Regions from separate parts of the Streptomyces sp. NBC_00727 genome, predicted to be linked through region 1. Evidence: riboswitches for the same ligand, from Rfam matches in the RefSeq annotation. Region 1 holds a riboswitch; each other region holds the start of a gene.
The links. Region 1 has a riboswitch for cyclic di-AMP ahead of OG242_RS19970 (NlpC/P60 family protein). Riboswitches for the same ligand answer to the same signal wherever they lie in the genome.

Region 2: it holds a riboswitch for cyclic di-AMP, as region 1 does, so the genes downstream of both, OG242_RS03005 (C40 family peptidase) here and OG242_RS19970 (NlpC/P60 family protein) in region 1, are expected to answer to the same signal.
Region 3: it holds a riboswitch for cyclic di-AMP, as region 1 does, so the genes downstream of both, OG242_RS25045 (M23 family metallopeptidase) here and OG242_RS19970 (NlpC/P60 family protein) in region 1, are expected to answer to the same signal.
Region 4: it holds a riboswitch for cyclic di-AMP, as region 1 does, so the genes downstream of both, OG242_RS11955 (transglycosylase family protein) here and OG242_RS19970 (NlpC/P60 family protein) in region 1, are expected to answer to the same signal.

What each region holds. Positions count from the first base shown of each region.
Region 1 covers NZ_CP108981.1:4,389,221-4,396,371, reverse strand. Annotated here, with positions in the region: gene OG242_RS19980 (peptidoglycan DD-metalloendopeptidase family protein) at 1-1,158, shown strand, start outside; gene pcrA (DNA helicase PcrA) at 1,216-3,654, opposite strand; cyclic di-AMP (ydaO/yuaA leader) riboswitch at 3,815-3,965, shown strand; gene OG242_RS19970 (NlpC/P60 family protein) at 3,964-5,142, shown strand; gene OG242_RS19965 (hypothetical protein) at 5,189-5,542, opposite strand; gene OG242_RS19960 (NlpC/P60 family protein) at 5,853-6,899, shown strand; gene OG242_RS19955 (GNAT family N-acetyltransferase) at 6,948-7,151, shown strand, end outside.
Region 2 covers NZ_CP108981.1:698,049-705,199, reverse strand. Annotated here, with positions in the region: gene OG242_RS03025 (8-amino-7-oxononanoate synthase) at 1-931, shown strand, start outside; gene OG242_RS03020 (DUF397 domain-containing protein) at 945-1,142, opposite strand; gene OG242_RS03015 (helix-turn-helix domain-containing protein) at 1,168-2,028, opposite strand; gene OG242_RS03010 (ATP-binding protein) at 2,233-2,664, shown strand; gene OG242_RS03005 (C40 family peptidase) at 2,682-3,155, opposite strand; cyclic di-AMP (ydaO/yuaA leader) riboswitch at 3,159-3,355, opposite strand; gene OG242_RS03000 (hypothetical protein) at 3,658-3,966, opposite strand; gene OG242_RS02995 (ATP-dependent Clp protease proteolytic subunit) at 3,974-4,117, opposite strand; partial or broken gene OG242_RS02990 (prevent-host-death protein) at 4,117-4,251, shown strand; gene OG242_RS02985 (ABC transporter permease) at 4,326-5,318, opposite strand; gene OG242_RS02980 (TetR/AcrR family transcriptional regulator) at 5,427-6,056, shown strand; gene OG242_RS02975 (NAD-dependent epimerase/dehydratase family protein) at 6,073-7,122, opposite strand.
Region 3 covers NZ_CP108981.1:5,516,580-5,523,730, reverse strand. Annotated here, with positions in the region: gene OG242_RS25060 (GNAT family N-acetyltransferase) at 1-2,944, opposite strand, end outside; gene OG242_RS25055 (HPr family phosphocarrier protein) at 3,119-3,400, shown strand; gene OG242_RS25050 (GntR family transcriptional regulator) at 3,566-4,276, opposite strand; gene OG242_RS25045 (M23 family metallopeptidase) at 4,482-5,315, opposite strand; cyclic di-AMP (ydaO/yuaA leader) riboswitch at 5,329-5,493, opposite strand; gene OG242_RS25040 (M16 family metallopeptidase) at 5,727-7,109, opposite strand; gene OG242_RS25035 (M16 family metallopeptidase) at 7,136-7,151, opposite strand, start outside.
Region 4 covers NZ_CP108981.1:2,681,778-2,688,928, reverse strand. Annotated here, with positions in the region: gene OG242_RS11965 (hypothetical protein) at 234-1,202, shown strand; gene OG242_RS11960 (transglycosylase family protein) at 1,391-2,503, shown strand; cyclic di-AMP (ydaO/yuaA leader) riboswitch at 2,803-2,971, shown strand; gene OG242_RS11955 (transglycosylase family protein) at 2,976-3,704, shown strand; gene eno (phosphopyruvate hydratase) at 4,002-5,282, shown strand; gene OG242_RS11945 (septum formation initiator family protein) at 5,409-5,879, shown strand; gene OG242_RS11940 (DUF501 domain-containing protein) at 5,950-6,489, shown strand; gene OG242_RS11935 (exopolyphosphatase) at 6,501-7,151, shown strand, end outside.

The DNA of each region.
Region 1 (7,151 bases):
GGCGGCGCGCCGGACACCTCCGGCCAGTGGGACACCACCACCTGGACCGCCGCGACCGCGTGGCCGTCCGAGGACACGGCCTCGTACGACACCGGCGTGTACGACGCCACCGCCTGGAACACCGGCGCCACGCCCGGGCACGAAGAGCAAAATGTGCAAAGCCCGGCCGCCTCGAACGAAGCCGAACAGCCGGCACCGGCGGAGCCGTACGAGAGCTACGGGGCGTACGACCACGCCGGCTCCTACGACCACGACCCGTACGAGCCCTACCGCACCGCCGCTGAGAGCGGTGACGAGGCCGGCGGTCATCCCGAGCCGGACGCCGAGCCCGACGCCGTGGACACCGAGCACTCCGATCCCGCCCCGGCCGGGGCCCGCCGCGACGCCGCCCGGCCCGCCGTCCGCGCCGGGGGCCGCAGCCGCAGGCGTACCCCCGCGAAGCGCTCCGCACTCCTCACCGTCGCCGTTCCGTCCGCCTGCGTGATGAGCGTGGCGGGGATCGCCGCCGCCTCCGTGAGCGGCATGGGCGGGGACGAGACGCAGAAGGACGCGGCCACCACCATGGCCGCCGCCGACCCCGGCACGGTCAAGCCGGTCGCGGCCAACAACGCGCTGGACACCCAGCTCGCCAACCTCAGCGCCGACGCGGAGAACTTCGCGGACCGCGCGAGCCGTACCCAGGAACGCATCGACCTGAAGGCGCGGCAGGCGGCCGAGAAGAAGAAGCGCGACCAGGAGGCCGCCCGCAAGGAGGCCCTGCGCCCCAAGTTCGTGCTGCCGGTCAAGCAGCACGGGCTGAGCGCGTACTTCGGCCAGGCGGGCGTCAACTGGATGTCCGTGCACACGGGCATCGACTTCCCGGTCCAGTACGGCACCCCGGTGATGGCCGCGACCGACGGCACGGTCCGCACGCAGTACAACAGCGCCTACGGCAACATGGCGATCGTGACCATGGCCGACGGCACGGAGACCTGGTACTGCCACCTCAGCAGCACCCGTATCCGCTCGGGCCAGGTCAAGGCCGGCGACGTCATCGCGTACTCGGGAAACTCCGGGAACTCGACCGGTCCGCACATGCACTTCGAGGTGCGGCCCGGCGGCGGCGCGGCGATCAACCCGCTGCCGTGGCTGCGCAGCCACGGGGTCGACCCGACCTGAGCAGCGCGAACGACTACGGCGGCCGGGGCCTCGGGGGCTCCGGCCGCCGCTCGTTTCTCAGAGCTTCTGCACCGGCGCGTACCGAAGGAGCAGCTTCTTCGGGCGGTCGTCGCCGAAGTCGACCGTGGCCTTCGCCTGGTCGCCGACGCCCTCGACCGCCGTCACCGTGCCGAGGCCGAACTGGTCGTGCGTGACCCGGTCGCCCGCGACCAGTGTGATCGTCGGCTTGTCGGAGGTGCGCCGGGTCGCGAAGCCGGAGGGGCCGGAGCGGGCGCGGGAGGCGGAGAGCGACGAGGTGATCCCCGAGGTGGGGCCCGCCGGGGCGGCCATCGGGCCCTTGCGCTTCCAGTCCAGGTGCTGGTCCGGGATCTCCTCCAGGAACCGCGACGGCGGGTTGTACGAGGGCTGGCCCCAGGCGCTGCGCATGGCGGCCCGGGTCAGATAGAGGCGCTCGCGGGCGCGGGTGATGCCGACGTACGCGAGGCGGCGCTCCTCCTCCAGCTCCTTGACCTGACCGAGCGCCCGCATGTGCGGGAAGACGCCGTCCTCCATGCCGGTCAGGAAGACGACCGGGAATTCGAGGCCCTTCGCGGTGTGCAGGGTCATGAGCGTGATGACGCCGGAGCCGTCCGTGTCCTCGTCGGGGATCTGGTCGGAGTCCGCGACGAGCGCGACCTTCTCCAGGAACTCCGCGAGCGTGCCCGCGCCCTCCTCCTCGCCCCGGTCCTGCTCGAACTCGAGGGCGACGGCGGCGAGCTCCTGGAGGTTCTCGACGCGGGTCTCGTCCTGCGGGTCGGTGGACGCCTGGAGCTCGGCGAGATAGCCCGTACGCTCCAGAACCGCTTCCAGGACCACGGCGGGGCCCGCGCCGGACTCGACGATCGTGCGAAGCTCCTCCATCAGCGTGTTGAACCGCTTCACGGCGTTGGCGGAGCGGGCGGCCATGCCGTACGCCTCGTCGACGCGGCGCAGCGCCTGCGGGAAGGTGATCTTCTCGCGCAGGGAGAGCGCGTCGATCATCGCCTCGGCGCGGTCGCCGATGCCGCGTTTGGGGACGTTGAGGATGCGGCGGAGCGGGACGGTGTCCTCCGGGTTGGCGAGGACCCGCAGGTAGGCCAGGACGTCCCGGACCTCCTTGCGCTCGTAGAAGCGGACGCCGCCGACGACCTTGTACGGCAGGCCGACGCGGATGAAGATCTCCTCGAAGACACGGGACTGCGCGTTCGTCCGGTAGAAGACGGCGACGTCGCCGGCCTTGGCGTCGCCCGCGTCGGTGAGGCGGTCGATCTCCTCGGCGACGAACTGGGCCTCGTCGTGCTCGGTGTCCGCGACGTAGCCCGTGATGCGGGCGCCGGTGCCGGCGTTGGTCCAGAGGTTCTTGGGACGCCGGCTCTCGTTGCGCTCGATGACCGCGTTGGCGGCGGACAGGATCGTCTGGGTGGAGCGGTAGTTCTGCTCCAGCAGGATCGTCGTCGCGTCCGGGTAGTCCTCCTCGAACTGGAGGATGTTGCGGATGGTCGCGCCCCGGAAGGCGTAGATCGACTGGTCCGCGTCACCCACCACGCACAGCTCGGCGGGCGCGTCCTCGGGGCCGGCCGGGCCGACCAGCTCCCGTACGAGGGTGTACTGGGCGTGGTTGGTGTCCTGGTACTCGTCGACCAGGACGTGGCGGAAGCGGCGGCGGTAGTGCTCGGCGACGTCCGGGAAGGCCTGGAGCAGGTGGACCGTCGTCATGATGATGTCGTCGAAGTCCAGCGCGTTGGCCTCGCGCAGCCGGGCCTGGTACATCGCGTACGCCTGGGCCAGGGTCTTCTCGAAGCCGTCGGAAGCCTGGCCGGCGAAGGTCTCCTCGTCGATGAGCTCGTTCTTGAGGTTGGAGACCTTGGCGGTGAAGGACTTCGGCGGGTAGCGCTTGGGGTCCAGCTCCAGGTCGCGGCAGACCAGGGCCATGAGCCGCTTGGAGTCGGCCGCGTCGTAGATCGAGAACGAGGACGTGAAGCCGAGCTTCTTCGACTCGCGGCGCAGGATGCGGACGCAGGCGCTGTGGAAGGTCATGACCCACATGGCGTTGGCCCGGGGCCCGACCAGCTGCTCGACGCGCTCCTTCATCTCGCCGGCGGCCTTGTTGGTGAAGGTGATCGCCAGGATCTGGCCGGGGTGCACGCCCCGCTCGGCCAGCAGGTGGGCGATGCGGTGGGTGAGCACCCGGGTCTTGCCGGAGCCGGCGCCGGCGACGATGAGCAGGGGCGACCCGGCGTGCACGACGGCGGCGCGCTGCTCGGTGTTCAGCCCGTCGAGCAGCGCCTCGGGGTCGATGACCGGTCGGTGCGCACCATCGCGGTAGTACGCGTCGCGGGGCGGCGGGGGCCCGTCGAACACCCCCGCGAAAAGGTCCTCCGGCACCGCTTCGGGTGCGGAGTCCTCGGGGGGCGGCGGGGGCCCTTCCTCCTCGTGCTGGAGGCCGGCCAGGAAACTGTCGTCAAAGAGGCTGCTCATCGCTGTCCGAGTCTAAAGCTCTCCACTGACAGCGAGTCCCGCTCCGAAAAGGTCACGAAAATGTATCGGGCATATCGAACACCAACCTTCACAGCGGCCCCATGAGTTGGCTAGCGTGCTCGTTCGGACGGCCCGTACCCCCAAGGCGACCCACGCCGAACGTGCCTCCACGCCGAATCCGGGCCCGCCCGGAACCGGGGACCCACACGCATCACCGGGGTGAATCGGTCCGCCCCCACTGGACCGTAGGGCAGCCTTCCGTTCCGCCCGAACCCGACAGCTAACCCGGTAGGCGGTCCACGGAAGGAGATGCCGGCCTTGGCGTCGCATCGCAAACCGCGCACCCGGGTGCGCGCCACCGCCCCCGCCGTCGGGCTCACCTCGGCCGCGCTGGCCTCGGTGACCCTGCTGTCCTCGCAGAGCGCGATGGCCGCGCCCGCGCCCAAGCCAAGCATCGAGGAAGTCCAGAAGAGGGTCGACGACCTCTACCGGCAGGCGGGCACCGCGACCCAGAAGTACAACCAGGCCAAGGAGGCCACGGCCGAGCAGAAGACCGAGGTCGACACGCTGCTGGACGACGTGGCCAAGCGCACCGCGAAGCTGAACGACGCCCGCAGGACGCTGGGCAACTACGCCGCCGCCCAGTACCGCGACGGCACCCTCGCGCCGACCGCGACCTTCTTCCTGGCCGACGACCCGCAGTCGTTCTTCGACCAGACCCACCTCATGGACCGGATGGCCGAGCGCCAGCAGCAGGCGGTCACCGAGTTCCGTACGCAGCAGGCGAAGGCGTCGAAGCAGCGGACCGAGGCCGTGAAGAGCCTGGAGACGCTCACCGAGTCGCAGACCGCGCTGCGCACCAGCAAGCAGAACGTCCAGACGAAGCTGACCGAGGCCCGGACGCTGCTGTCGAAGCTGACCGCCGAGGAGAAGGCACGGCTGGCGGAGCTGGAGCGCAAGAAGGAGGCGGAGGCCAAGCGCAAGGCGGAGGAGCTGGCGAAGAAGCAGGCCGCCGCCAAGAAGGAGGCCGCGCGCAAGGCCAAGGACGCGGGCGGCAGCGGCACGGAGACGGGGGCGGGCTCCGGCTCGGACTCGGGCACGGGCTCGGGTTCGGGTTCGGGCTCCGGCAGCAGCGCCTCGACGAAGGCGGAGAAGGTCCTCGCGTTCGCCCGCGCCCAGATCGGCAAGCCGTACGTCTGGGGGGCGACCGGCCCCGCCTCGTACGACTGCTCGGGGCTGACGCAGGCGGCCTGGAAGGCGGCGGGCGTCGACATCCCGCGTACCACCTGGGACCAGGTGAACGTCGGGACGCGGATCGCCACGGACGACCTGCAACCCGGTGACCTGGTGTTCTTCTACGACGACATCAGCCACGTCGGGATCTACAAGGGCGACGGGATGATGATCCACGCGCCGAAGCCCGGGGCGAATGTGCGCGAGGAGTCGATCTACTACATGCCGATCTACGGGAGTGTGCGCCCGGCCTGACCGGGAAGAGGCCGGCCCGCGCGCGGGCCGGCCGCCGTGCCGCCGCTCAGGTCCAGAGCGTGGCGATGAAGATGTTCGCCATGGTCAGGGCGCCGACCGCCGCGAAGAGGCCCTTCTCGACCTTCTCCTCGTCCCGCTTGACGTAGACGAGCCCGAGGATGACGACCAGGATCAGCAGCTTGATCCCGATCTTTACGTTGTTCACGGGGTGGTCGTCGGCCTGGTCGAGTCCCACGAGGGCGACTCCGGTGACCAGCATGGTCAGCGCGCCGTGCAGCATGCCGGGGACGAACCGGGCGGTGCCGGCCTTCATCGCCTTCATCTGGCCGAGGAAGCCGCCGAGCAGGGCGGCGATGCCGATGATGTGCAGGGCGACGACGAAATCGATGAGTACGCGCATGGTTCCGCACCCTAGCCCCGGGGGTTCCGGCCCCTCGTGGGCAGGGTGGCCCCCTACGGGCCGCTTGAATGATGAATGCACTCTTTGCCGGTATGTGCGGCAATTTTTCCTGTCACTCACGCCTCACACGCGGTCGTTCAGTGACAATGCCACGCCAAGAGCGGGCAATAACCGCCATAACGACACCTTTCCGTGACCTCGGATTAGCGTCCCTTCCCGGTGGCCGGCCCAGGCGCCGTCCTCTCCGGACCACCGAAGGAGCCCGCCGGTAGACCCCGCCGGGCAGTCGCACGGAAGGACGCCCGCCCTCGTGGCAGCGCATCGCAAACCCAGGCAGCGCCTCACCACCGGCTCCGCGGCCCGCACCGCGGCGACCCTCGCCTTCGCCGGGGCCGCGACCGCCGCCGTGCTGCCGGGAGCCGCGCACGCCGACCCCGCGCCGACCGCCGCGCAGGTCAAGGCCCAGGTGGACCGGCTGTACCGGGAGGCGGAGGCCGCCGGCGAGAAGTACAACGGCGCGAAGACCGAGGCGGCTGCCGCCGCCAAGTCGGTCGACGCCCTGCGCGACGAGGCCGCCCGCAGGACCGAGCGCCTCAACGCCGCCCGCGACGTGCTCGGCTCGTACGCCGCCGCGCAGTACCGTTCCGGCGGGCTCGACCCGTCCGTGCAGCTGGCGCTCTCCTCCGACCCCGACCAGTACCTGCGCCGCGCCACCTACGCGGAGCAGGCCGGTGAGCGCCGGGCCACCGAGGTGCGCGCGGTGCGGCGCCAGGTCGCGGAGATCGCCCAGGTACGCGCCGAGGCGTCCGGGAAGCTCACCGAGCTGGCCGCCCGGCAGGCCGCCCTGAAGGAGCACCGGGCGACCGTCCGGACCAAGCTCACCGAGGCCCGCCGCCTGCTCGCCCGCCTCACCCCGGCCGAGCGCGCCGCCTACGACGCCTCCGAGGACGGGCGCGGGGCCGGTCACGCCGACCGCGGCGCCCCGCGCTCCACCGTCGCCGCGCCGAACCCGCGCGCCGCCCAGGCCGTCGCCTTCGCGTACGGCGCGCTGGGCAAGCCGTACGTCTGGGGCGCCACCGGGCCCGACTCCTTCGACTGCTCCGGCCTCACGCAGGCCGCCTGGCGCTCCGCGGGCGTCTCCCTCCCCCGGACCACGTACACCCAGATCAACGCGGGCCAGCGGGTGCCCCGGTCCCAACTGGCTCCGGGCGACCTGGTGTTCTTCTACTCGGGCGTCAGCCATGTCGGCCTGTACATCGGGAACGGGAAGATGATCCACGCCCCGCGCCCCGGAGCCCCGGTCCGCGTCGCACCGATCGACGAAATGCCTTTCGCGGGGGCGACCCGGGTGGCATAGGCTCCGGCCTCCGAGCCATGGACCCGACCGCGAAGGACACACCCGCACATGCCGATGGACACCGACGTCCAGACCCATGCCCGTACGCTCACGCTGCGCTCCCCGGACCACGTCCGCGTCGGGCCGTTCGTGATCCGCTACAACCCGAACTGGTCGCTGAAGTACGCCAACTACGCGATCCCGGACCGGGACGCGGAGCCGACCCCCGGCGAACTCGACGCGCTCGTCGCCGCCTTCCGGGAGCGGGACCGG
Region 2 (7,151 bases), 3.7 Mb from region 1:
CGTCACGGGCTCGACCGCGCTTCACGCGGAACTCGAACGCGAACTCGCCGCGTTCTGCGGCTTCGAGGCCGCGCTCGTCCTCTCCTCCGGTTACGCCGCCAACCTCGCGGCCCTCACCGCTCTCACCGGGCGCGGCGCCCTCATCGCGTCGGACGCGGGCAACCACGCCTCCATCGTCGACGGCTGCCGGCTCTCCCGGGCCGAGACCGGCGTCGTCCCGCACGCCGACCCGGATGCCTTCCGCAAGACCCTGCGCGGGCACGACGGGCGGAAGCTGGCCGTCACCGACTCGGTGTTCTCCGTGGACGGCGACGCCGCGCCGCTGGGCGCACTGGCCGCCGTCTGCCGGGCGGAGAACGCGGCGCTCCTCGTGGACGACGCGCACGGGCTCGGCGTGCTGGGCGACGGCGGGCGCGGCGCGCTCGCCGCGGCGGGCCTCGCGGGCGACGAGGACGTGGTCGCCACGCTCACCCTCTCCAAGTCGCTGGGCAGCCAGGGCGGCGCGGTCCTCGGACCGGCCCGGGTCATCGAGCACCTGGTCAACACCGCCCGTACGTTCATCTTCGACACCGGACTCGCTCCGGCGGCCGCCGGCGCGGCCCTGGGCGCACTACGGCTGCTGCGCCGCGAACCGGAACGCGCGCTCAGGGCGCGTACGGTCGCCACCGCGCTGTACGAGGGGCTGACGGCGGCCGGGCTGACCGCGGTGCGGCCCGACGCGGCGGTCGTCTCGGTGCGGGCGCCCTCGCCCGAGGCCGCCGTCCGCTGGGCCGCCGACTGCCGTACGGCCGGGGTGGCGGTCGGCTGCTTCCGGCCGCCGTCCGTGCCCGACGGCATCTCCCGGCTGCGGCTCACCGCCCGCGGTGACCTGACGGACGAGCAGGTCGCGCGGGCGGTGGCGACGGTGCGGCAGACCGCGCCCCGGAACTGAGGCGCGGTCCGCGTCAGCGTTTCAGGCCGGAGACGAAGGACGTCCAGGCCGGGGCTGAGAACTCCAGGGGTGTCCTGGCCACATCCTTGGAGTCGCGCACGGCCAGCAGCCGTCCGCTCCCCAGCGGCGCGGTCTCCACGCAGTTGTTCATCCCTGTGCTGCGGCTGCTGCGCCGCCACCGTAAGGCGTACTGAGCGAGGCGATCGGGCATGACGCTTCCTCCGGGCGGTGGGGGGTCACCGATCGTCGCGGTCGATCGCGGCGATCAGGTCCAGCGTGTGCTCCGGCGACAGCGCGTGTGTCTGAAGGGTTCGGAAGGCCGAGCTGTACGCCGCAAGGTCTTCTTTCCGTTCCAGATAGAGGCTACTCGTCAAGTGGTCAAGAACGACCACGTCAAGGTCGGAAGCGGTCGGAAAGGAGAAGATAACGAAAGGGCTGGTGAGGCTCACATACCCGCCGACCGAGAACGGGAGTAACTGGAGTTGCACGTGGGGCAGTTGTGCCACCCGTGCGAGATGGCGCAGCTGCTCGCGCATCACCCTTCGGCCACCGACCTCCCGACGCACCACCGCCTCGTCGAGCACGGCGCTCAGCCGCAGCGGCGGATCGCTCCGCAGCACCCCCTGCCGGGTCAGCCGCACCTCGACCAGCGAGTCCAGCTGACCGGACGGCAGCCCGTCGAGGGAGGCCCGGGTCACCGCACGGGCGTAGTCGGCCGTCTGCAACAGGCCCGGCACCACGGAGGTCTCCAGCGTGCGGGCGGTGCGCGCCTGTGACTCCAGGCTGATGAAGTCGCGGTACTGCGGCGGGATGAGACCCCGGTACGCGTGCCACCAGCCGGCCCCGCCGCCGCCCGCCGAACCGGCGAGCGCGCCCAGGACCTCGCGCAGCTTCGGATCGTCCATCCCGTACGCGTCCAGCAGCCGGTTCACGTCATCCGGCCGCACCCCGCTGACACCTGTCTCGATCCTGCTCACCTTCGACTGGTGCCAGCCGAGCAGTCCCGCGGCCTCCCGGCTCGTGAGCCCCGACGCCTGGCGCAGGCTCCGCAGCTCCTCGCCGAGCTTGCGGCGCCGCACCGCTGGGCCGTGCTGCATCTGATGGCTCCCTCCACTGGCTGCCGAGGGGACAGTGTGGCGCCCGAGCGGGGCCGGGCGGGGAGAGTTCACCGGTTTGAGCGACAGATATATGCATATCTTGGTGGATCGCCGCCGCGGGGGGCAGCATCGGTGGCAATCTGGCGCGAAGCACAACCGGACCGCTCGGCGGGCCGGTACCGGGTGGGAAAGGGACGGCTCGCCATGGCAGACCATCAGGAAGCACGTGTCACTCTGCCGAGCGAGCCGGTCTCGGTCTCCGCGGCCCGGAAGTACGTCGCCCGGGTGCTGGCGGAGTGGGGCCTGCCCGACGACACGGAGACCGCCGACACCGTGCGCCTCATCATCTCGGAGCTGGCCACCAACGCCGTCCTGCACACCTTCGGGCAGTCGCCCACCTTCACGGTCGACCTGCGTCTCGAACGGGAGGAGCAGCTGCGCCTCGGCGTGACGGACAGTCATCCCCGCAGGCCCCAGCGGCTGCCCGCCGCCGTCCAGCAGGACAACGGGCGTGGCATGGTCATCATCCGCTCACTGGCCAAGGAGTACGGCGGCCGGCTGACCGTCACACCCACCGCCGACGGCGGCAAGACCGTCTGGGTGGCACTTCCGTGGCAGGTCCCCCTCCAGCCCTGAGGCCGGCCGGGCCCGCGTCAGCTCACCCGGCCGTACAGGACGCTCCTGGTCCAGATCTTCTCCAGGCGGACCACGGCGCCGGTCTTCGGCGAGTGCCAGATCTTCCCGCTGCCGGCGTAGATGCCGACGTGGTAGACACTGCTCCCGGAATGGAAGAAGACCAGGTCACCTCGTTGCCGCTTGGACGCCGAGATGTGCCTGGTCCTGTTGTACTGCTGCTGGGCCGTCCGGGGGAGTTTCTTGCCGGCCCTCTTGAACGAGTAGAGCGTCAGCCCGGAACAGTCGAAGCTGCTGGGCCCGGTGGCGCCCCATCGATAGGGCGCCCCCTTCTTCGACGCCGCGATCTTCAGCGCCTTCATCGCATGGCCGGCGGCATGCGCCTCGGTCGCGGCACCGGGGACGAACAGCGTGCCGCCGACGGCGGCGAGAGTCATGGCCGAGGCCGTCGTGGCCCGGGCGAGCAGAGACGGGACATGAACCTGCGCACTCATGCGCAACCCTTCGTCAGCCGCCTGTGAAGGATGACCTGTCGGGTTCGGGCTGGCGAAGTTGCCCGGCCGCGCACGGCGGCTTCACCCCGAGGGACAGCCGGACATCCGGCGGTCCCGTAGTGCTCGGGTCCTCCACTCCTGCCGATCCACTCCTGTCGACCAGGCATCCGGACGGCGGCAGGACTCGGCGTCCGCCCGGACCGCCCCGCCGCGGCGGCGGGGGCTTGTCGTCCCAGGGATCTTGACTCACCTCGTGCCGGATTTCCGAGGTGAAACGGCCATAAGTGAAGACCGTCACGGATGGTCCGTTCAGGTGGACACGGGCCGTCCGACCGCCCCGGCCCGCCCCCGGAGTCCTGCCGGTACCAGCGGTGTCGCGAGGGAATCCGCCCCACGCGCATCAGGAAAAGGCAAATCGGACCGTCGCTCGTGAGAGGGAACGCCTACGCCGAACGAGCGAGGAAATCCGGTGCGTCCGTCGGGCGTGTCATGACCGGGCGCGTCAACTCGGGGGATCCGGCGGGAGGGTGACCCGCCCCGCCCGCCGCTCCCCGTCCAGCGCCCGGAGCGCCCGGGTCAACGTGGTGCTGTGGATGCGGGTTTCACCGCGCCGGTGCATCACCGCCAGGGCGTCCCGCAGGGCCGCCGCGTGCGAGGCGAGCGCCTGGGCCGCCCGCAGCGCCGTGTGCGTGTCGTCGCCGCGGGCCGGGTTGATCCGGCCCACCTGGTCGACGACGTGCAGATAGAGGTCGATGAACTCGCTCTCGGCCCGGGTCAGCGCGGGCAGCGGTGGGAACTCCGGCGGCTGCACCACGGGTTCACCGCACGGAGCGCGGCGGCACCGGGACGCGGCTCCGCACGACGTGGTCGACGATCCCGTGGGCCAGGGCTCCCTCCGCGTCCAGGACGAGGTCGCGCTCGGTGTCCTCGGCGATCTGCTCGGCGGAACGGCCCGGGTGCAAAGGAGGAGGCGGCGGAGCAGGAGCACGTGATCAGCTCGGTCTCCTCGATCGGCTCCACCGCGTCCGCTGCCGGCGAACGGCAGCGTTTCGGCATCGCCGCCGAGCACCGCGGGCACCACGGCCGGGATGACTGAACCTCCGTACTCGGCGAAGCGCCCCCGTCCGTCGGGACGGGGGCGCTTCGCGTTGCTGTGCGGGCGTGCGCGGATCAGCCGGCGAGTGCGGGCTCCCGAGCGGCCGTGGTCGGTGCGCTGTCCGGCGCGGCGGTCCCGCGGCGGCCGCCGATGAGGACGGCGGCCAGTCCGAGCACCGCCCACACGCCGAGCGTCAGGGCCGCGCCGCCCGCCGCGGCGCCGTCGAAGAAGGAGACCGACCGCAGCAGCGACCCGCTCGCCCCCGGCGGCAGCAGCTGGCCGATCGTGCCGATGGGCCGGGGGAGCAGCTCGGGCGCGCTGGTCACCCCGGAGAACGAGTTGCCCAGGAGCACCATGAGCAGGGCGCCGAGGCCGATGCCGGGAGTCCCGATCAGGGCGGCGAGCCCCGCGACCGGCGCGCCGATGGCGAGCACGGTCAGGGCGATGGCCCCGGCCTCGCTCCACCAGTCGCCGGTGAGGGCGCCGAGCCAGCTGTCCGTGACCGCGGTGGCCAGGAGCCCCACCGCGACGGCCACGCCCAGCAGCGCGGCCCCGGCCCGTGCGCCCCGCAGCCGGAGCAGGGTCACGGCCGCACCCGCGGCGACCCCGGCGATGGCCAGCGGCAAGATGCTCGAACTGAGCACCGCGCCCCTGGGGTCGGCGGCGGGGGCGGCCACCACGTCCGTGACCGGTACGGCCGTGCCGACCGGGGCCCCGGCGCTCACGGCCTCGTGCAGCAGCTGGGCGACCACGGGGCCGGCCGCGCTCGCCGTCAGCAGTGCGGGGCCCTTCTCGGAGACGACGACCGCGCCATACACGGTACGGTCCTCGATCGCGTCCCGGGCCGCGGCCCCGGAGTCGTAGCGGTGGATCTCGAAGGCGCCGTCGCGCTCCTCGAACCGCTGCTGGAGGCGGTCCGCGGCCGGTGCGGACCCGGCGATCCCGATGGGCAGGTCGCGCGGGGCCGTTCGGGCGGCGGGCCACGCGAAGGCCCACAGGGCGAGGGTCACCACCACCGGCACCAGCAGGACGACCCCCACCATGCGGCGGTTCGGGGTGAGGGACATGGGTCATGCCTCGATTCAAAGAGAATGATCGTTCGTTTTATGACTCTGCCACTGTCGCGCCGCTGCCGCTTCCTTGTCAAGAATGAATGTTCGTTTTAACTTGGGTGCATGGCCCGTGTATCCCAGGAGCACCTCGACGCCCGCCGCCGGCAGATTCTCGACGGCGCCGCGCGCTGCTTCGCCCGCGACGGCTTCCACGGCACCTCGATGCAGGACGTGCTGGGGGAGGTCGGCCTGTCGGCGGGTGCGGTCTACCGCTACTTCGGCGGCAAGGAGGACCTGATCGCGGCCATCGCCACCGAGGCCGTCGAAGGAGTGCGCCGGGCCTTCGAGGGGGCGGCGCGCGACACCCCCGTCCCCGCCCCGGACGTCCTCATCGGCCGGGTGTCGCGGACGCTGTTCGAGAACAGTATGGAATCGGGGCGGGGCCTTGAGCCCCGAGCGTACGCGGGGCTGATCATCCAGGTGTGGTCGGAGACCCTGCGCAGCGAGCGGCTGGCGGCCACCCTCGCCGAGGCGTTCGGCGGGCTGCGCGGGGCGTGGACCGAGCTGGTCGGGCTGTACCGGGAGGCCGGGGTGCTCCGGGCGGACGTGCCCGACGAGCACGTCGCCCGGGCCCTGATCGCGACCGCCCAGGGCTTCATCGCCCAGCTCGCCATGTTCGGCGACACCGGCCCGGAGGTCCTGGAGAACGGCCTGCGGGGGCTGATGTCGATGGACACGGTGCAGGCGGGCTGACCGCGCCCGCCCGGGCTCACCCCTTCCGGTCGTGCTCCGCCAGCCAGGCGTCCTCCGCCGCGTAGTCGAACAGGCTCGTGCCGTACGACCGCAGCATGGCCGGGTACGCGTCCTGCCAGTCCCGCCCCGCCAGCTGCCCGGCGATCCACTCGACGGTCTCCGGCAGCGACTCGGCGTACCCCGTCACCGGCCGGTAGCCGAGTTCCCGCTCGGCCGCCGACATGTCGAACACGATGGGGTGCGGCGCGCTCCACGGCGTCGCGCCGACGCCCTCGGGGGACGGGTCGCCCGGCATCAGCACCGTCTCCGCGCTCCGGCCGAGGACCGCGTCCACCGCCTCGCCGATCTCCGCGACCGTCGGCGCCTGCGGATCGGCGGCGTTCAGCACCCGGGAACCGGGCCGGGCGGCGGCCAGCCGGATCAGCTCCGCCATGTTCGCCGAGTGCACCGGGTGGAAGCGGGACGCCCCGCCGTACGCCAGCACGCGCCGGGTCCGGCCGTCCAGCGCCCGCTTCACGAAGTACAGCTCACGCGGTGAGCGGCAGTGCGGGCCGTGCACCGCGCCCGCCCGCAGCAGCGTGGCGGGCAGCGCGTCGCCGGCCGCCAGGAGATCGCGCTCCAGCCGGATCTTGCGCGTCGCGTAGGTGTCCTCGCCCGGTGCCACGGTGGCCAGTGACTCCGGGATCGGCACCGGATAGCGGGGCTCCCCGCCCGGTTCGGCCTGGGTGTCGAAGCTGTGGCCCTTCTCGTCCTCGTACACCGCGCCGCTGGAGACGACCACGGCCGAGCCGATCCTGTCGGCGAGCCCGGTCAGCTGCCGGGCGTGCTGCCGCCCGTACGCCACCATGTCGACCAGGACGTCGCATCCCGGCCCGAGCGCCGACGCGAGCGCGCCCTCCTCGTCGCGGTCCAGGGCCACCGCCCTGACCCCGTCGTCCCACCCCTCGTCACGGCCTCCGCCGCGCGAGGCCGCCGTCACCTCCCAGCCGTCCTCCGACAGCGCGCGCACAGCGGCCCGCCCTATCTGTCCTGTTGCTCCCAGTACCCATGCGTGTCCCCTGCTCATGCCCCGAACGCTAGGCCCGGGTCACGCCC
Region 3 (7,151 bases), 1.1 Mb from region 1:
GCAGTTCCTCCAGCGCGTCGGTGTCCACGGGCGCCGCGCCGCGCCAGCCGAACAGGACCGGGGCCGCGCGGATGGACCGGACGAGCTCCGCGGCGTCACGGTCGGTGGCCGGGACCAGGCGGTGGGCGGTGTCGCCGAGCAGTTCGGAGGGCGCGCCCGCCAGCCCGAAGGAGAGCACGGCGCCCGCGGCCGGGTCGATGGTGGCCCGCACAACCGTGTCGACGCCGCGTGGCGCCATGGCCTGGACGACGGGCCGCAGCTCCGCGGGCTTGCCGAGCAGTTCGGTCAGATCGCCGTACGCGCGGCGCAGCGCGGCCTCGCTGTCGAGGTCCAGGCGTACGCCGCCGAGGTCGGCCCGGTGGCGCAGGTGGGGGGCGGTCGTCTTCAGGGCTACCGGGTAGCCGAGCCGGGCGGCCGCGGCCACCGCCTCCTCCGGGCCGGGGGCAGGCAGCGTGGGGCGGACGGCGATGCCGTAGCAGGCGAGCAGTTCGCGGGCCTCGTCGTGGCCGAGCGGCCGGCCGCGCGGGTCGGGGTCCTTGCCGAGCAGTGCGTCGATGCGGGCGGCGGCGCCCTGGGGATCGATGGTGTCGTCGAGGAAGTCGGGCACCTTCCCGGGCACCGCCGCCTGGCGCCGCCACTGCGCGTACCGCACGGCCTCGGCGAGCGCCCGCACGGCGCGCTCGGCAGCGGGGTAGGCGGGGATGCGACCGATGCGGGGGGCGTTCTGGGGGACGCCGGGGGCCTCGGGGGTGCCGTCCGGGGCAGAGGTGCCGTCCGCGCCGACGGGCTGTGCGGCGCCGGACGGCGGGGCTGTGGTCGGCACGTGCGTTCGGAACGCGCCGTTCGTAGCGGGGAACGTCGGTGTCGGAGCAGCAGCGTTCGTGGCGGCGGACGGCTTGGGCGCCCGGGCGCCGGACGGCTTGGGCGCCGGGGCGCCGGTGTACGGGGCGCCGGTGTCCGGGGCGCCGGTGTACGGGGCGCTCGGCGACGCGGCGGGCGCCCCCGTCGCACCGGCCGCCGTCGTCCCCTGCGCCGCCGCGAAGGGCTGCGTGGCCGGGCGCTGCTGGGACACCGTGCTGGTGGCGGCGGACAACGCCTCCGCCAGGCCGCCGATCTCCACGTGCACCACGGCGACCGGCTTGGCCGGTCCGGCGGCGGCCGCCGTGTGCAGGGCGGTGGCCAGGACCTCGCCGTCGCCCGGTTCCGCCTCGCCGTTCTCGCCCACCCAGGGGATCGCCGTGACGATCACGGCGTCGCATCCCCCGTCCGCCAGGGCGGCCGACAGCGCGTCCCGGAAGTCCTGCGGGGTCGCGGACGTGGTGAGGTCGATGGGCGGGCGCGGCCGCAGCCCCTCGGCCAGGCAGACGTCGTACGTGAGGAGCCCGAGGGATTCGGAGTTGCCGAGGATCGCGACGCGTCCGCCCGCGGGAAGCGGCTGGTCGGCGAGGAGCAGTCCGGCGTCGACCATCTCCGTGACCGTGTCGACGCGGATGACGCCCGCCTGCCGCATCAGCGCGGAGACGGTCGAGTCGGGGATGCGGCTGATGGGTACGGCGTGGCCGGGCGGGGTGGAGCCGCTGTGCCGGGCGCCCTTGACCACGACCACGGGCTTCACGGCGGCGGTGCGGCGGGCGAGCCGGGTGAACTTGCGGGGGTTGCCCAGCGACTCCAGGTAGAGCAGGGCGACGTCGGTGTCCGGGTCGTCGTGCCAGTACTGGAGGAAGTCGTTGCCGGAGATGTCGGCGCGGTTGCCGGCCGAGATGAAGGTGGAGAGGCCCGCGCCGCGCCGGTAGAGGCCGGAGAGCAGGGCGATGCCGATGGCGCCGGACTGGGTGAACAGACCGATGCGGCCGGAGGCGGGCCGTTCCGGGGCGAGCGAGGCGTTGAGCCGGACCTCCTCGGAGTTGTTGATGATGCCGAAGGCGTTGGGCCCGATGATCCGCATGCCGTACGAGCGGGCTTGGCGGACCAGTTCGCGCTGGCGCTCGCGGCCCTCGGCGCCCCACTCGGCGTAACCGGCGGAGAGGACGACCAGCCCCTGGACGCCGTGTTCGCCGCAGTCCGCGACGGCCTCCGGGACCCGGTCGGCGGGGACAGCCACGACCGCGAGGTCGACCGGCTCGCCGATCTCGCCCAGGGAGCGGTGCGCGGGGGCCCCGTCGATGGTGTCCTGGCCGGCTTCGAGGGCGCTGTTCACCGCGTGGACACGGCCGGTGAAGCCCGCGCCGAGGAGGTTGCGCAGGACGGTGCGGCCGACGCCGCCGGGGTTGCGGCCGGCTCCGATGACGGCGACGGAGCCGGGGGCGAGCAGCCGCTGCACGGACTTGGCCTCGGCGCGCTGTTCACGGGCGCGCTGGACGGCGAGGGACTCGGCGGTGGGTTCGAGGTCCAGGGTGAGGTGGACGGAGCCGTCCTCGAAGCTGCGCCGCTGGGTGTAGCCCGCGTCCCGGAACACCTTGATCATCTTGGTGTTGGCGGGCAGCACCTCGGCGGCGAAGCGCCGGATGCCGCGCTCGCGGGCGACGGCCGCGATGTGTTCGAGCAGGGTGGAGGCCACGCCCCGGCCCTGGTGGGCGTCCTGGACGAGGAAGGCGACCTCGGCCTCGTCCGCGGGGGCCGAGGCGGGGCGGCCGGTCGCGTCGATCCGGTCGTAGCGGACGGTGGCGATGAACTCGCCGCCCACCGTGACGGCCAGGCCCACCCTGTCGACGTAGTCGTGATGGGTGAAGCGGCGGACGTCCTTGGCGGAGAGCCGGGGGTAGGGCGCGAAGAAGCGGTAGTACTTCGACTCGTCGGAAACCTGCTCGTAGAAGCTGACGAGGCGCTCGGCATCGTCCGTGGTGATCGGCCTGATCCGCGCGGTGCCGCCGTCGCGGAGCACCACGTCCGCCTCCCAGTGATCGGGGTAGGCGTGATGCGGACTCTGCTCCGGAGAGGGCTGCATGGGCCAAGCCTACGGCCGTCGCACCGGTCGCGGGGGCGCCGGGGCGGGGGCAGTCTGGGGTGTCCGGACGACCGTGGGCACGGGCCTAGGGAGGGCCCGCGGGTCGGCCCCGGAGCATCGCGCACCACATGAGACACTGGTCTAGACAACCATTGATTCGTGAAGGGCAGAACCATGGCTGAGCGCCGCGTAAACGTCGGTTGGGCCGAGGGCCTGCACGCCCGCCCCGCTTCCATCTTCGTCCGTGCCGCTACGGCCTCCGGCGTTCCCGTCACCATCGCCAAGGCGGACGGCAACCCGGTGAACGCGGCCTCCATGCTCGCGGTGCTCGGCCTCGGCGCCCAGGGTGGCGAGGAGATCGTGCTCGCGTCCGAGGCGGACAACGCCGAGGCCGCGCTGGACCGTCTGGCCAAGCTGGTCGCCGAGGGTCTGGAAGAGCTCCCGGAGACCGTCTGAGCCCGAGCGGTCACAACCGCCGGAATTCTCGCGGCAAAGCCGCGGCCCCCTGCATGGGGCGCCGCGGCTTTTGCGTATGTGCGCCGACGCGACGACCGGACCGAATAACCCGCGACGCTTTTACGGTTTTTACGCGGGCCCTTATTTATTTGTACGCGACCTTTGTTAATTCCGGCCGCTCGCGGTGTTTACGGCACGTTGCGAAGTCCTCACGCGGCCGGCCCGGGGCACGGTGGCGGAGGTGGGCCGGGCGGCGCGGCGCAGCCGGTGCGCGGCGCCCTGGCGTTCGGCGAGCTGCATGGCCAGGGCCCTCGCCCGCTCTGCGTCGCCGCGCGCCACGGCGTCCACGAGCGCCCCGTGCTCCGCCCACGCCTCGACCGGGCGGGCCGGCTGGTCGACCGCGTACATCCAGGCGATCTTGTGGCGCAGCTGGGTGAGCAGGGCGATGAGGCCGGGGCTGCCCGAGGCCTGGGCCAGCGTCTCGTGGAACCAGCCGGCGAGGGAGCGCAGGTCCTCGCCCTCGCCCCGGCGGGCCCGCTCCTGGCCGAGCCGGACCAGGCCGCGCAACACCTTGAGGTGGGCCTCCGTCCGGCGCTGGGCCGCGCGGGCGGCGCTCAGCGGTTCCAGCAGCTTGCGGACCTCCAGGAGATCGGCGGCCTCCTGCTCCGACGGCTCGGCGACGCAGGCCCCGGCGTGTCTCCGGGTGACGACGAAGCCCTCGGACTCCAGGGTGCGCAGCGCTTCCCGTACCGGGACGCGGGAGACCCCGTAACGCCGTGCGAGCACCTCCTCGGTGAGCCGGCTGCCGCGTTCGAAAACACCGGAAACGATGTCGTCACGGATTGCCGTGCATACCGAATGCGCCGGAACACGCATGTCCGAACCTCCGTCTCAATCCCCGCGAACAGCGGCCGATCGACACCTCTGCCATGACTCTATTGCAATGCGCTCGCATTTCCGATGCCGGGCGAGAATTCATGAATATCTTTTGGTTACGGCCGAGCGGGGCGGGCTGGGCGGTACGGGTACGGCGAAGGCCCCGGCGGGATGCCGGGGCCTTCGCCGGGGAGCCTGCGAACGGTCAGACGGTGACGCCGTGGGCGCGCAGGTAGGCGACCGGGTCCATGTCGGAGCCGTAGGAGGGCGTGGTCCGGGCCTCGAAGTGGAGGTGCGGGCCGGTGGAGTTCCCGGTGGAGCCGGAGAGTCCGATCTGGCGGCCGGCCGCGACCTCTTGGCCGACGGAGACGCCGATCGACGAGAGGTGGCCGTACTGGGTGTACGTGCCGTCCGTCATCCGGAGCACGATGTTGTTGCCGTACGCCCCGCCCCAGCCCGCCTCGACGACCGTACCGGCGCCGACGGCGACGACGGAGCTGCCGGAGGCGGCGTGGAAGTCGATGCCGGAGTGGCTGCCGGACGACCAGAGCGAGCCGCTGGACTTGTAGCCGGTGGTCACGTACGAGCCGGCGACGGGGAGCCCGTAGGTGCCGCCCAGAGCGGTGCGGGTGATGGAGCGGCCGGCGCGTCCGGAGGCCTCGCGTGCGGCCTGGGCCTTCGCCTTGGCCGCCGCCTTGACCTTCGCCGCCTTGGCGGCGGCCTGCTTCTTCGCGGTCTCGGCCTTCTTCACGGCCTTCGCCTTGGCGGCCGCCTTCTTCTCGGCGGCGTCGGCGAGGTGCTGCTGCGCGGCGGCCTGGGCCTCGATCCGGTCGGCGAGGGTCTTCTCGATGGTGAGGATCTGGGAGAGCCCGGTCTCGGTGGCGGCGGGGGCCGTTCCCGCGTCGGCGGCGAGGGCCGGTGAGGCCAGCGATCCGACGACGCCGGTGGTGGCGAGGGTCGCGATGCCGACGGCCTTGGCGCCGGTACGCGTCAGACGGCTCGGGGCACGGTGCTTCCCGGTGGCACGGGTGAACGCCATGGGGTGGCTGGTCCTTTCCTTCCTTCTCGCCTACCGGGTTAGCTGACGGGTTCGGAGCAGGAAGGTCTCCTACGGACGCCTCGCCCCGGGGGGCGCCGGCATCCGATTCACCCCAGGGACTGCGTGGGTCCCCGGCTCCCCGGGCTCGCGCCGGACGGGGACTCGGCGATGGCTGCCCGGTACGTCACGGATGCGGCGTACGAGTGGCGGACAGCGGACCCGACGCTAAGCGGCCGGACTTCCCGTCACCAAACGGGCACGGGGTTTTGTAGCGCATCCCACAGGGCGAATCATCATATAGCGCTCAAATCAGCCACATAGAGGGCAAACGGGTCCAGTCATGCGGGGAGGCTCCGGCGCAACCACGCGCCGGAGCCTCCCCGTTGCCCGTCCGAGGGGCGAAGTGACCGGTCAGCCGGTGACGACCGACACCTCACCGATCCCGAGGGCCCGGACCGGCTCCTCGATGCGGGAGGCGTCGCCGACCAGGACCGTGACCAGCCGGTCCACCGGGAAGGCGTTGACCGCGGCCGCGGTCGCCTCCACCGTGCCGGTCTCGGCGAGGCGGGCGTACAGCGTCGCCTGATAGTCGTCCGGAAGGTGCTGCTCCACCTGGTCGGCGAGGGTGCCCGCGACGGAGGCGGCCGTCTCGAACTTCAGCGGCGCCACCCCCACGAGGTTCTGCACGGCCGTCTCGCGCTCGGCGTCCGTCAGGCCCTCGGCGGCCAGCGTCCGCAGGACCTTCCAGAGGTCGTCCAGGGCCGGGCCGGTGGACTCGGTGTCCACGGAGCCGCTGATGGCCAGCATCGCGGCGCCCGTCGCGCCCGAGGCGGAGTCCGCGGCGCTGGAGCGGAGCACCTGGGCGAAGGCCCGCACGCCGTAGGTGTAGCCCTTCTCCTCGCGCAGGACCCGGTCGAGCCGGGAGGTGAGCGTGCCGCCCAGGCAGTAGGTCCCGAGGACCTGGGCCGGCCACACGCTGTCGTGGCGGTCGGCGCCGATGCGGCCGATCAGCAGCTGGGTCTGCACCGCACCCGGGCGGTTCACGATGATCACGCGGCCGGTGTCGTCGGCCGTGATCGGCGGGGCGGGGCGGGGCTCGGCGGTGTTCCCGGACCAGTCACCGAGGGTCTCGGCGAGCAGGGCGTCCAGGTCGATGCCGGTGAGGTCGCCGACGACCACGGCGGTCGCGGCGGACGGGCGGATGTGCGCATCGTAGAAGGCGCGCACGGCCGCGGTGTCGATGCGCTCGATGGTCTTCTCGGTGCCCAGGCGCGGGCGCGACATGCGGGCCGTGGCCGGGAACAGCTCCTTGGAGAGCTGCTTTGCCGCGCGGCGGGCCGGGTTGGCCTGCTCGTGCGGGATCTCGTCCAGCCGGTTGCGCACCAGCCGCTCGATCTCGCTGTCCGCGAAGGCCGGTGCCCGCAGCGCCTCGGCGACCAGGCCGAGCGCCTTGGCCAGCCGGGAGGCCGGGACCTCCAGGGACACCCGGACGCCGGGGTGGTCGGCATGGGCGTCGAGGGTCGCGCCGCACCGCTCCAGCTCGGCGGCGAACTCCTCGGCACTCTGCTTGTCGGTGCCCTCGGACAGGGCGCGGGACATGATCGTGGCCACGCCGTCCAGGCCCTCGGGCTCGGCGTCCAGCGGGGCGTCGATGAAGATCTCCACAGCGATGACCTGCTGGCCGGGGCGGTGGCAGCGCAGCACGGTCAGCCCGTTGGGCAGAGAGCCGCGCTCGGGCGCGGGGAAGGCCCAGGGGCGCGCCACGCCGGGAGCGGGCTGGGGGTGGTACTGCATCGAAACTTCAGTCGCGGCAGCGTCGGTCACTGGTCCGCCCCT
Region 4 (7,151 bases), 1.7 Mb from region 1:
TCCGGTCCTGCCGCAGTCAGCTGCGGGACGAGGCCGGCGATCGCCCCACACGAACGAGTGATGATCCGCCTATTTTCCCAGAAAGTGCTCGTATGCGCAGCGTATTCTCTTCGGAAAATGGCACCGGCCTCACAGTGCTTGGTAGAGCGCCATGAGGCCGAAACCTTCCCGGCGGTGCGTCAACACCCCGGGGACGGAACAGTCTCGGATGCCTATGCCTGCCCGCTTCAGCTGTGATCGTCGTGGCGAAGTACGCACGAGTCTCCACCGGCGAGCAACTCGACGGCTTCGGCCTTGAGGACCAGAATCAGATCTCCGAGGAGCGCGCCGGGCTGCTCATGGAGACGCTCGGAAGAATCGGGTTCCAGAACGACCGGATCTATCCCCTGAGCGGCCGGATCGACAGTCTCTGCGGGGCGGTCTGCACCGGCATGGGACGGGGGAGCGGGAAAGCGCGCGGCTACCGCTGCAACCTCATTCACCGGCAAGTGCCCGCATACCTGGAGGCCGGCATCGATCCCCTTGTTCTCAAGGCCGGGCTCAAGGTGATGGAACAGGAGCTGGAGGAGTACAGAAGGCAGAAGGACGTCGCCGAACAATGGTTGCGGACACAAGCGGATCACCAGCGGCAGGCGACGAAACTTGCCGCCGTCGCGAGCAGTGCTCGCGAGTGCCTCGACAGCATGACACCGGACGAACGCAAGGAGCTGTGCGACTTCCTCGACGTCCGTGTCACACCCCGGGCGATGGGGAGGGCGGCCAGGTCGGGCATCAGGTGCGAGGTCAGGGAGTGGCATCACGAGACGGGGACTCTGGTGCCTCCCGACCCGACGGGTGAGGAGTGGGAGGCGGTTCTGGCGATGTTGCGCGGGTTCCTCCCGGAGAAGTCGAAGAAGCACTTCGTCTCGAAGTACGACATCCGCGTGCAGTTCTCCGGCATGCTCCACAGGTTGCGGAGCGGCTTGTCATGGGTCGAGATGCCGCTCACCTGGAGTCGGATCAACCCCATGAGGGAGCGCCGGCTCTTCTGGTGGAAGCGGGGGGCCCGGCCGGAGATCATGGCCGTTCTGGGGGCGGATTGCCGGGGTGTGGAGGCATACAGGCACTCGGTGCTGCCGAAGCTCACCGTCACCGTTCAACTGCGTGAGGGTCTGCCGGTACAAGGGCGTGGAGAAGCTCTTGATGCCCGGTCGGCGCTGTGATGCGGCAGGTGCGGCGCTTCTCCGTGGCTGTGGAGCGAGGCATGTGCGGGCCAATGAAAGTGACACTCTGTCAACTCTGTGACTTTCACGTGATCTGCGCTGCATCGACTTGTGACTCACGTTCGACTCCCGCTAGGTTCACCGTTCGACTCACCAGTCGCTTGTCAGTCACACGGAAGGCAACTCCCATGGGCTCCGCGAACGGCAGACACCGTCGCCCTCGTCAGGCACCCGCCATCGTCGTCGCCGCCGGCGTCACCGGCTCGGCCATCGCCATCCCGCTGCTCGGCGCGGCGGGCGCGCACGCGGCGGACGCGTCGACCTGGGACCGGGTGGCCGAGTGCGAGAGCGGCGGGACCTGGAGCGCCGACCTGGGCAACGGCTACTACGGCGGCCTCCAGTTCTCGCCCGAGCTGTGGAAGGCGTACGGCGGTGAGGCCTACGCCGAGCGCGCCGACCTCGCCAGCCGCTCGCAGCAGATCGCGGTGGCCGAGCGGGTCCTGGCCGCCAAGGGCCCGAAGGCGTGGCCCAGCTGTGCGGTGATCTCCGGGCTCGGCAAGAGCGCGGGCGCGGCGGACGTCGACCCGGGCGACGAGGACTCCGACGAGCCCGCCCGCAGCGCGGACTCGGGTCTGGACGCCGGGCTCGGCACCGACCCGGCGGACGACGCCTCGTCGGGTGCGACGGCCACCCCCTCGGACGAGGCGGCGGACGAGGCGGCCGGCGGTACGGCCACGGACGAGGACGCCGGCAAGAGCACCGGCAAGCACGCGGGCAGGAGCGCCGAGAAGGGCGGGGAGAAGGACGCGGACAAGGGCGCCGACGCCTCTCCCTCCGCCGACCCGTCCTCCACCCCGTCCACGGACCCCTCCGGCTCGGCCGACCCGTCCGCCGACCCTTCCACCGGCGCGTCGGACGGCGCGCGGGAGACGGGCGGCAAGCACCGGGGCGCCCCGGCCGCCGACGACACCACCGGGGCGGGCAGCGGCCGCGACACGGGCCGGCACGCCTCGCGGGGTGACGGCGAGGCACGCGACGGCGCGGCGCAGCCGGGTGGTGACACGTACACCGTCCGGCCGGGCGACAACCTGTCGGCCATCGCCGACGCGCAGGACCTGCCCGGCGGCTGGCCCGAGCTGTACGAGGCGAACAAGGCCGAGGTGGGCTCCGACCCGGACCTCATCCTGCCGGGCCAGAACCTCGACCTCGGCCTGTCCGACACGGCGGCCGACACCGCGGCCGACGCCCCGGCTGAGACCCCGGCCGACACTACGGGCGAGACCCCGGCTGACGCCCAGTGAGAAGCGCCGGCGAGCAGCTGAGAGCCTCCTGAGTTTTGGGTGGTTTAAGAGGCCCATGTCCCACTTTTGACCGAGTGAGACATGGGTCTCTTTGCGTGAACTGACGGCTCTTGTCCGGGAGGTCCCGCCGCATCCCTTCCGACCTGCGCAAATGAGGGTTCATCGGATGCTCTTACGGGATGATTATCCGGTATGTCCATCTTTGAATATGAGGGTTGGGTGTGATTACGGTCAGAACCGCTCGCACCGCGGGCCCCGTCGACCGTCACGCCGAATCCTGCCGTCGGTCGAAGGGAACAGACGCGAAAGCGCCGTAGGCAGGAGCGGGGGACCCAGGTAGGCGCTGGGCCGGATCGTCGGGAGACGCATCAGGACCGGCTAGGGGTGAAGTCGCGCCAGCAGCGCGGCCGGGCAACTCACTTGGCCCGAACCCGACAGCTCACCTCGCAGGCGTCGGTGAGGAGAAGACTCGATGCTGTTCAACCGCAAGGGCAACAAGCACCGCCGTCCGTCCAAGGCCGTCCGTGTCGCCACGCTCGCCGGTGTCGCCGGTGCCGCCGTCGCCGTCCCGCTGATGGGCGCCACCAACGCCTCCGCCGCCTCCGTCGCCACGTGGGACGCCGTCGCCCAGTGCGAGTCCGGCGGCAACTGGTCGATCAACACCGGCAACGGCTACTACGGCGGCCTGCAGTTCTCCCAGTCCAGCTGGGCCGCCGCCGGCGGTACGCAGTACGCGGCCCGCGCCGACCTGGCCACCAAGGCCCAGCAGATCGCCACCGCCGAGAAGCTCCTCGACATGCAGGGCCCGGGCGCCTGGGCCTGCGCCGGTGCCGGCAACCTGACCAACGACGGTGTCGACCCGGGCGTCGACACCGGCTCCGGCTCCGCGAAGCAGGAGGCCGCCCCCAAGCAGGAGGCCGCCCCGAAGAAGGACGAGCGCACCGAGGCCCCCGCCACCAACCGCTCGGACCGCTCGGACGCCCCGAAGAAGGCCGCGAAGAAGACGGTCACCACCCCCACCGGCCAGAAGGTCGCCAAGGGTGACGGCGAGTACAAGGTCGTGACCGGCGACTCGCTGAGCAAGATCGCCGCCGCGCACCACGTCAAGGGCGGCTGGGAGCAGCTGTTCAAGCTGAACAAGGACATCGTCCAGGACGCCGACCTGATCTACCCGGGTCAGCAGCTCCACCTGACGAAGTAGTCGCGGTTCCTCCTCACCGACTGCTCAGGCCGCCCCGGCCCGGCGCGCACCTCCCCCCGTGCGTGCCGGGCCGGGGCACGCCGCATCAGGGGTGCCGATACCCCTTGATCGTTCAACTGTTGTAGTTACTGGTCAGTAAATATTTGGCATTTCGCCCCGGTGTGCCCGTCCTCGGGTCCTTTTTCGTCCCAGGGGACGGGCGGTCGGCCGACGCAGACGGCCGGGCCGGTTAGGCTCTTGTCGCAAGGCCAAAGCGACCCTGCACAATCAGCGTCATATCCCAGAAGGAGATGCCTCGTGCCGTCCATCGACGTCGTCGTAGCCCGGGAAATCCTCGACTCCCGGGGCAACCCCACGGTCGAGGTCGAGGTCGGCCTCGACGACGGCAGCACCGGTCGTGCTGCTGTTCCGTCCGGCGCCTCCACCGGCGCGTTCGAGGCCATTGAGCTTCGCGACGGCGACCCCAACCGCTACCAGGGCAAGGGCGTCGAGAAGGCCGTCCTCGCCGTGATCGAGCAGATCGGCCCGGAGCTCGTCGGTTACGACGCCACCGAGCAGCGCCTCATCGACCAGGCGATGTTCGACCTGGACGCCACGGAGAACAAGGGCTCGCTCGGCGCCAACGCCATCCTCGGCGTCTCCCTCGCCGTCGCCCACGCCGCCTCCGAGGCCAGCGACCTCCCGCTCTTCCGCTACCTCGGCGGCCCGAACGCGCACCTGCTGCCCGTTCCGATGATGAACATCCTCAACGGCGGCTCGCACGCCGACTCCAACGTGGACATCCAGGAGTTCATGATCGCGCCGATCGGCGCCGAGTCGTTCTCCGAGGCCCTGCGCTGGGGCGCCGAGGTCTACCACACGCTGAAGAAGGTCCTGAAGACCAAGGGCCTGTCCACCGGCCTCGGCGACGAGGGCGGCTTCGCGCCGAACCTGGAGTCCAACCGCGCCGCCCTCGACCTCATCATCGAGGCCATCAAGGAGGCCGGCTACGCCCCGGGCAAGGACATCGCGCTCGCGCTCGACGTCGCCGCGTCCGAGTTCTACAAGGACGGCTCCTACGAGTTCGAGGGCAAGTCCCGCTCGGCCGCCGAGATGACCGAGTACTACGAGGAGCTCGTCTCCGCGTACCCGCTGGTCTCCATCGAGGACCCGCTGTACGAGGACGACTGGGCCGGCTGGAAGGTCATCACCGACAAGCTCGGCGCCAAGGTGCAGATCGTCGGCGACGACCTCTTCGTCACCAACCCGGAGCGCCTGGCCCGCGGCATCGAGGAGGGCTCCGCCAACGCCCTGCTCGTCAAGGTCAACCAGATCGGTTCGCTGACCGAGACCCTGGACGCCGTGGAGCTGGCCCAGCGCAACGGCTTCAAGTGCATGATGTCCCACCGTTCCGGTGAGACCGAGGACGTCACGATCGCCGACCTCGCGGTCGCCGTGAACTGCGGTCAGATCAAGACCGGTGCCCCGGCCCGCTCGGACCGCGTCGCCAAGTACAACCAGCTGCTGCGCATCGAGGAGATCCTCGACGACGCCGCGGTGTACGCGGGCCGCTCGGCGTTCCCGCGCTTCAAGGGCTGACGGCTCGTCGGGGCCGACGGCCCGTCGGGGCTGACGCCCCCTCGGGTACCCCCCGCCTCCCTCCGTCCCCGCGCTCGGTCCCGTACCGTGTGCGGGGACGGACGTGCGTGATGGGGAGGCGGGAACATGGCCGTGAAGGACCGGGACCGGTTCTCCACCGCGACCCGGCTGCGGCTGCTCGGTGAGCAGACCGCCGCCCGTGTCTACCGGTCCCAGAACCGCCGGCAGGCCCGCCGCTCCCGGCTCACCGGCCGGGCCGCCTTCCTGGCCCTGGTCGTCTGCTCGCTGGTCGTCGCCCTCGCGTACCCGATGCGTCAGTACGTGTCGCAGCGCGACGAGATCGCCGACCAGCGGCGGCTGGCGCGGGAGGCCGAGGCGCGCACCGAGGAGCTGCGGGACGAGAAGGCCCGGCTCCAGGACGACGCGTACATCAAGAGGCTGGCCCGCGAGCACCTGCACTACCTTCTTCCGGGGGAGACCGGCTTCACCGTGGTCGACCCCGACGCGGCCGAGGAGCGCAACGGGAAGCCGTCCGGCACGGACCGGCCGTGGCACTCCAACCTGTGGGACGGCGTCGACAGCGCCGACCGCGGCTGACGCCCGTCCCCACCTCCGTACCTCTGCAGAACCCGCGGTTCGAGCAGTCCGATCAGATCCCTAGGCAGGCATGGAAACGCCCCCTCCCCAGACCGAGTCCACCGTCCCCACCGAGGCGGACATCGCCGCGTTCCGGCAGCAGCTGGGCCGCCCGCCGCGCGGGCTGCGCGCCATCGCGCACCGCTGTCCGTGCGGCAACCCGGACGTGGTCGAGACGCAGCCCCGGCTGGAGGACGGCACGCCGTTCCCGACGACGTACTACCTGACGTGCCCGCGTGCCGCGTCCGCGATCGGCACGCTGGAGGCGAACGGGGTCATGAGGGAGATGACCGAGCGCCTGGGCCAGGACCCGGAGCTCGCGGCGGCCTACCGGGCGGCGCACGAGGACTACATCGCGCGGCGCGACGCCATCGAGGTCCTGGAGGGCTTCCCGAGCGCCGGCGGCATGCCGGACCGGGTGAAGTGCCTGCACGTGCTCGTCGGGCACTCGCTGGCGGCCGGCCCCGGGGTCAACCCGCTGGGCGACGAGGCGATCGCGATGCTTCCGGAGTGGTGGCGCAAGGGGCCGTGCGTGTCGCCGTGCGGCGAGCAGGGTACGGACGAGGGCTGAGGGGCGGCGACATGACGCGCGTGGCCGCCATCGACTGCGGTACCAACTCGATCCGTCTGCTGGTCGCGGACGCCGATCCCGTTACGGGGGAGCTCGTCGAGTTCGCCCGGCGGATGGAGATCGTCCGGCTGGGGCAGGGCGTCGACCGGACCGGCCGGCTCGCCCCGGAGGCGCTGGAGCGTACGTTCGCCGCCTGCCGGGACTACGCGGCGGTGATCGCGGAGCACGGCGCCGAGAAGGTCCGCTTCGTCGCCACCTCCGCCTCGCGGGACGCGGAGAACCGGGACGACTTCGTGCGCGGGGTGCGGGACATCCTGGGCGTCGAGCCCGAGGTGATCAGCGGGGACCAGGAGGCCGCGTTCTCGTTCGACGGGGCGACCAAGGAGCTGACCGGGCGCGACGACCTGGCGAAGCCGTACCTGGTCGTGGACATCGGCGGCGGCTCCACCGAGTTCGTGGTGGGCGACGACCGGGTGCGGGCCGCCCGGTCCGTGGACATCGGCTGCGTCCGGATGACCGAGCGCCACCTCGTACGCGACGGCGTCGTCAGCGACCCGCCCTCCCCCGGGGGGGCCGAGGCGATCCGTGCCGACGTGGCCGCCGCCCTGGACCTGGCCCAGGAGACCGTCCCGATCACCTCGGCGGCGACGCTCGTCGGCCTC